2 regions of the Gemmatimonas phototrophica genome follow, and region 1 is predicted to be linked to the other one. Evidence: riboswitches for the same ligand, from Rfam matches in the RefSeq annotation. Region 1 holds a riboswitch; the other holds the start of a gene.
What was found. A riboswitch is a leader RNA that binds a small molecule or an ion and turns the genes downstream of it on or off. The one in region 1 is predicted to bind cobalamin.
Positions count from the first base shown of each region.

Region 2: linked by a shared signal. The riboswitch ahead of GEMMAAP_RS08125 (ABC transporter substrate-binding protein) and the one ahead of GEMMAAP_RS14810 (ATP cone domain-containing protein) in region 1 are both predicted to bind cobalamin.

Region 1 is NZ_CP011454.1:3,503,689-3,507,094, reverse strand. It holds gene GEMMAAP_RS14810 (ATP cone domain-containing protein) at 1-1,828, opposite strand, end outside; cobalamin riboswitch at 2,025-2,224, opposite strand; gene GEMMAAP_RS20630 (hypothetical protein) at 2,647-2,796, shown strand; gene GEMMAAP_RS14805 (S9 family peptidase) at 2,991-3,406, opposite strand, start outside.
Region 2 is NZ_CP011454.1:1,960,171-1,963,576, forward strand. It holds gene GEMMAAP_RS08120 (hypothetical protein) at 1-741, shown strand, start outside; cobalamin riboswitch at 752-958, shown strand; gene GEMMAAP_RS08125 (ABC transporter substrate-binding protein) at 1,092-2,018, shown strand; gene GEMMAAP_RS08130 (FecCD family ABC transporter permease) at 2,008-3,024, shown strand; gene GEMMAAP_RS08135 (ABC transporter ATP-binding protein) at 3,021-3,406, shown strand, end outside.

The DNA of each region.
Region 1 (3,406 bases):
CTTCCGGCTTCACGCAGGTAATGCGCGCCGCCGCCGGGATGCCCAGGTGCTCCGCGACCGCGGCGTTGGTATCGAGGCACTCCTTGGCGCCCCGCTCGAGCGTCTGCGGGTTGAGCAGCAGCGAGGGACGATCGAGAATGCCGCAGATGCTCACGCCCAGCAGCGACTCACGCTCGTTGATGAAGCGCGTGGCGGCGCCGAGGTACGAAATGTTCGTGTAGGCCGCCTGCAACGTGCCCAGCAACGCTGCCGCGCGGCAGCAGGCCAGGAAGCCCGCCTCGTCTTCGCAGGCGTTGGCGTTGATGGTGGTGAGGTTGCACATCTGCCAGCCGCTCACGGTGCTTCCCAGCGGCACGTCCGGGCGGCCATACTCGGCCAGCTTGGCCTGCGCCGCCTCGTCTACCACCGCGAACGGCGCGAGGCCGATTTCCACGCACGGGTTGGCGCCGTACTCCACGTCGTCCACGAAGTAGAAGCCGGGCTCACCGAATTCCTTCTGCAGCTCGAACAGCTTCTGGAACTCGGTTTCGGTGTGCACGTTGCGCACGAGCACGGCCGAGTTGTTGGACTTGCCGCGCTGCGGGTTGGTTTCGAACCAGTTGCCCGTCTTGGCCGCCGCCATTTCGTCGTCGTCGGCGGAGAAGAGGCAAATGGTGGCCGAGCGACGGATGCCGCCCGAGAGCACTGCGACGGCCACGTGCATGAGGATGTCATACACTTCGATGGGACGCAGCGCGCGCCCTGACACGTTGTCGAGCATACGCTCAACGGCGGTAAGCGCTTTCTTGAGCGGGATGTGTCCCGGAGCCCGGCCACCTGACGTGCGGAGCGGCGCGCCACGACGACGGATGCCGGAGTAGTTGAACTCGATCTTCTTGTTGTCGAGGTAGCTGTGCACGAGCGCGTCGAGCGCATCCGCCCACCCTTCGAGCGTGTCACCCACGTTGTAGTGAATGACTTCGAGCTCGTTCTCGGCGCCACGCACCGGGAAGTGCGGCAGCTGCGCGACGTGATGCTTCTGGACCGAGAAGCCCACGCCGGTGCCCGACATGAGCAGGAAGAACGATTCCTTGAACGCGTCCACGCGGTTCATGTGCGTGAAGGCGCAGTTGAACATGCGGGCGTTGTTCGCCTCAATGGCCTGGCCGCCAAACTGCAGCGAGCGCATGGAGGGGAGAATGGCCTTGCGCTGCAGCGCCGATTCCGTCTCGTCGATGAGGGCGCTGAGCGTACGTCCGCCAAAGCCGGCCACCGGCAGGTCGAGCTTGTCGGCGAAGTGCGCGCGGTGCATGTCCATGACGCGCGTGAACGCTTCGGACGGCGTTTCGCGGCGGCCGAGGTCATCCCGGTAACGCGAGTAGCGCGAGAGGAAGATGTAGTCCTGCAGGCCGCTTTCCCCGTGGGCGTGGAGGCGCACCTGGGCGCGCTGGGCGCGGTAGATGACGTAGCGCTTGGCCACATCCCAGTGGCCGCGCGCGGCAATCATCATTTCGACGATGTCCTGGACTTCCTCGACCGTGGGCGTGCGTTCCTGCGCCTTGCGTTCGACCGTGTTGACGACGAGCTGCGTGATTTCGCAGACGTCGGCGAACTCGGTGAAGCCGAGCCCGAAGCGGTGGGCGGCGTCGCTGTGGTGCGGGTTGGGGGCGTCGTCATGACGCGAGGCCCAGAAGGCGAGGGCGATGGCGCGCGTGATGCGTTCCGGGTCCCACGGCGCCCGGCGGCCGTCGCGCTTGATGACTTCGGTCACGGTGCGGACACCGCTGTTGTCGTAACTGCCGAACGTCGGGCGGACTTCGCTGCTGCGTGGGGCGACGGACGTGGTCATTAATGCTCTCCAGAGGTGGATACAGCGGTGAGAGGCACACCCCCCGAGGACCTTCACCGGTCGTACGTGACGGCCGCGACGTCGCGGCAAACACGAAAGCTCCCAGCGGTACATTGCAGGGAGCCCGAACGGGGTCGCGCGCACTCGAAATGCGGTGCGGCGCAACGATCCCCGGCGAACCCTCCCTCGAGGGGGCGCGCGGACTCGGGCACTGGCAGGTCTTCTGGCTCAGGATTCGTCCTCGAAAGCGGCCTTCCCGAGCCAGACACGGCACAGTGGCGGAAAGCTTCCTCGTCGTCCTTTACAGCGGCGGGGCCGCCCCGGAGTTACGCCGGGTTCCCTCTTAGCGCCGACCCCTGGGGGAGGAGGTCGGTGACCAGTGCCCTATGTCGTACAACAGTGGCGAACCCTTGCCCGCCCACACACGTGCAGGCGAGCAAGGAGGAGCAACTTCCGGCATTCGGGGCCGGGAGTCAAGAGACAGTTTGACATTGCAACCGCCTTCTTTTTCGAGCGGCGCGCTGCCACTCTGACAGAGTAAAACTTCAGTGGTCGCAGAATTGTGATAAGATGTTTATTGACAATGGGTTAGTGACGGAACATGAAGGCAATTTTTCCCGGGAACTTTTGGCTGTTTTCCTGAAGATGAGACAAAGAAAACAGCCAGCGACTGCCGTCAGGAAATGTGAAGCCGGACAGCCTTGTCAGGGACTCCTTGATTCCAACCGCTCGGCCCCGTGGGCACCCTCCAACGGCCGTTGGGTAGGACCCTTTCCGCCGGACGTAGTGCGTTTCCGCACGTTATCGCCGAGGTTGCGATGCGCTTCAAGAGCCTGTTGTCCCTTCTGTCGCTCACCATTTCCGCACTGGTCACCCCCCTGGAGGCGCAGACGCGCCCCGCGACCGCCAAGGCGCTGCCCAAGGTGGCCACCACGGTGGAGTATGTGTTGGTGGAGGGCGCCGATTAGGGCTTCAAGAATCCGCCCACGGTGAAGAACGGGATTGTCACGTTCAATCTGACCAACGTGGGGCAGGATCTGCACGCCATGACCCTGCTGGAACTCCCGGCCAAAAATAGGGTCAAGGAGTTCCTCGAACGGAGAAGGGGATGGTGCAGCTGATCACGGTGAAGTGAACAGCTGCACCACCCAATCCAACCGCATTACATCGCGATCTTCTTCCCCTCGAGCTTCTTCTTCTGCTCGCGCAGGTGCTCGTCCATCTTGAGACGCGGAATACCGTTCTTGAGCCACTCCGGCGCCGGCTGTTCCTTGAGATAGGCGTCCCAGTACTCCATGAGCCGCTGTGAATAGTCACGGCGGTTGCGCAACTGCGACAGGCCGTGATTCTCGCCTACATACTCCAGCAGAATCACGTCCTTGTTCAGCTGCCGCAACGTGTTGTAGTACGTAATCCCCTGATTGAAGTCCACGGCGCCGTCCTTGTCATCGTGCATGATGATGAGCGGCGTCTTCACTTTGTCGGCAAAGCGATTGGGGGAATTGCGCTCGTAGGCATCCTTGTTCTCGATGAAGTTGCCCTTGAAGCGCCCCTGCGAGCTCTGGAAGATTCCCTGAT
Region 2 (3,406 bases), 1.5 Mb from region 1:
GTGGTGGAGGTCTTCGAGCTCTCCAACGACAGCCTCGCCACGCTGATCGCGGCGGAAGTACCGAACGCCGCGCCCACCTGGAGTGTGGGAATTCCCGCCGCTGCCGTCGATGTGCGGGCCAACGAAGGCGAAATCTCCCCCGATGCATTTGCGGCACAGAACGGCCGGGTCTCGGTGTTCGCACCGATCGCGCCCGGCGTCAAGCAAGTGGCCTTTTCGTACAAACTACCCAGCAGCAGCTTCCCACTGCGCGTGCGGTCGGAAGCGGGCGCCGTGGTCTTTGAAGTGCTGCTCGAAGAGGCGCAGGGCACCGTGAAAGGGCAGGGCTTCACCTCAGTCGATGCGGTCGCACTTGAAGGGCGCAACTTCCGTCGGTTCCTGTCGCAGGACGTCAAGCCGGACGCCGACGCGGTTATCGAATTGCCGTCCAGCGGGACTCCCGGACGCAATCTCTACATTGCCGGCTTGTTGGTCGCGGTAGGGTTTCTCATGATGCTGGCACTGACGCGCAGCATGCAACGCGCGGCCAGCAAGCGCGGCCAGGTGGTGCCCACGCTGCGGCCGCAGGAGCCGGATACGCCACTCGGAGATCGGCTCGCGCAGGAGATTGCGGCCCTCGATGCCGTCTATGCCCGACAGGATAATCCGTCGGCGGCGGTTACCGCCGCGTATCAAGCACGACGCGCGGAGCTCAAGGCAGCGCTAACGCAAGCGCTTGCTGAAGCCGGGTCCGGACGGTAGGTTCTAATCGTCGCACACAGGGTGCGACGGACAACTGATTTCGAGCACGGGACACGGAAACCGGTGAAAAGCCGGTGCGGCCCCGCCACTGTAACGGGTAACTCTGCGGTCCTCACGGACTGCACAGCAGCGTCACTCAGTTCACCACTGATCGCAAGATTGGGAAGGTGAGTGACGTCGCCCGGAGCCAGGAGACGACCCGCGCTCTCTCTTTGACGAAGACCCTCGAGGGGGGGCTCGTGCAAACGTGACTGCGCGGTCGTGTCATTACCGTCGTCATGGGTGCTCGGGCGTCTTCTCGTGGGAGAGGATGCCCGTTCGTGTTTCCTCACCCACGATTGGTACGCAGGGTGCGTGCGATCCTGCTGCCGGTATTCGGCAGCGTGCTGGTCGCGTGCTCCGGCGATCGTGCCGCGTCGTCCGCCTCACCGGCGGGCGCGTCTGTGGCTGCGCCATCCGTTACCGATGACTTTGGCGCACCACTCCCCACCGATGCGCAGTTCGCCGAGCGCGTCGTATCGCTCAATCCCGCGGCCACCGAGGCAATCTTTGCCATTGGAGCCGAGGCGCGGCTCGTGGGACGTTCCCGATGGGATAAGTATCCGGCTCAGGTGGAGCGCATCCCCGCGCTCGGTGATGGGATTCGCCCGGCGGTCGAAGCAATTCTCGCCGCCCGCCCTACGCTGGTCATTCTGTATGCCACCGCCGAGAACCGCGCGGCGGCTGACGCGCTGACCCGCGCTGGCATACGAACGATCGCCCTGCGCGTCGACCGCATCGCGCAGTTCCACGCACAGTTGCGTGCGTTGGGGGTGGCGCTGGGCGCAACGGCACGCGCGGCTGCCGTCAGCGATTCGGTGCAGCGCACCCTAAATCGAGTGCGAACACTCACAGCACGCGTGACCGATCGCCCCACCGTCGTGTGGCCCGTCTGGAATACCCCGCCCATGGTCATTGGCGGGGGCAGCTACATGGATGAACTGCTGGAGATCGCCGGGGCTCGCAATGTGTTCCATGAGCTCGCGCAGCCTTCACCATCCGTGAGCATGGAAGAGGTCATGGCCCGCAATCCGGCCTACGTGATTGTGAGCGCCACACAGGCCACTGAGCTGGGGCGCAACGACAGCTGGCGGGCGCTGGCCGCCGTGCGCGAACAGCGGTTCATCACGCACGACCCGGTGGTTACCGGGCGTCCGTCCGTGGTCCTTGGGATGGCCGCCGTTCAACTCGCCCGGGCATTGCACCCGGCACTCGCGGATTCCTTGCGTGATCGCTGAATCGGGGGATACCTCCCACAGCGAAAACCGTACCGCCTGGCCATGGGTGCTAGGGGGCGTGCTGTTGGTGCTCGTCGCGATGCTCGGCATCGCGCTCGGCGCCATCGCCTTGCCCGTCGGACAGGTGCTGGATGCCCTCCGGGGCGTTGGGGAGTCATCCACTGTTTCCATCGTGCGCGATTTGCGTCTCCCGCGCGTACTGCTCGCCGCCATCGTGGGGGCGGGGCTCGCCATGAGCGGCGGCGCCTTGCAGGGCACGCTCCGCAATCCCTTGGCCGAACCGTATTTGCTGGGGGTGTCTGGCGGCGCCGCCGTGGGCGCCGTGATGGCCATGGCCTTTGGTGTGGTGGCGCCTGTGCTCATTACGGCCTGCGCCTTCGCGGGCGCTGCTGTAGCCACGCTGGTGGTTACGGCATTGGCACGCACGGTAGGCGGCAGTGGCGACACGCGATTGTTGCTCATGGCCGGGGTGGTCGTGGGGGCCTTTGCCAATGCGGCCATTCTCGTGGCGCTTGCCGACGCACCACCGGAACGACTCCGCGGTGCGCTCTGGTGGATGATGGGCAGTGCCGCCGATGCATCGTGGGGCGCCGTCCTGCGCAGCGGTGCGGCGGTTCTGCTGCTGGGCGGCATTCTGGTGTGGCGCGCGCGCGAACTCGATGTGTTGGCGCTGGGCGCAGAGCCCGCCGCAGCGCTCGGCGTAGACGTGGATCGCGCCTCGCAGCGCACATTTCTGGTGGCCAGTTGGCTGGCCGCCGCCACGGTGGCCGCTGCCGGACTGGTTGGTTTTGTCGGGCTGGTGGTACCCAACCTGGCCCGCGCACTTGGGGCACGACAACACCGCCCCATGATGCTGCTGTCGGCGGTCTACGGCGCCGTGCTGCTGGTGGCGGCCGATCTGCTGGCGCGTACGCTGCGCGCACCGGCCGAGTTGCCGCTCGGGGCCGTGACGGCGCTGGTGGGTGTGCCGTTCTTTCTGTCGCGTCTGCGCAAGGTGGCCGCATGACGGGCGGCGTCTCACCCCTGTCTGGTTCGCCCAGTCATGCCGGTGCCCCATCGCTCGCGTTCCACGCCGTCACGGTGCGCTATCCGCAGCGTGAGGTTGCCGCGCTGTCCAATGTGACGCTCCACGCGCAGCCTGGATGTGTCACGGCCGTCGTGGGCCCCAACGGCAGCGGCAAGAGCAGTCTGGTACGCGCGTTGCTGCGCCGCGTACCGCTGGCTGGCGGTCATATCGAACTGGACGGCGTCAACATCGCGCAGAGCACCGCGCGCGACCTCGCGCAACAGGTGGCCATCGTGCCGCAGCGCGAAGAACCGGTGATGCCCCTGTCGGTGCGCGAGTTCGTATTGCTGGGGCGTCACCCGCGCCGCAGCGCCTTTGGTGG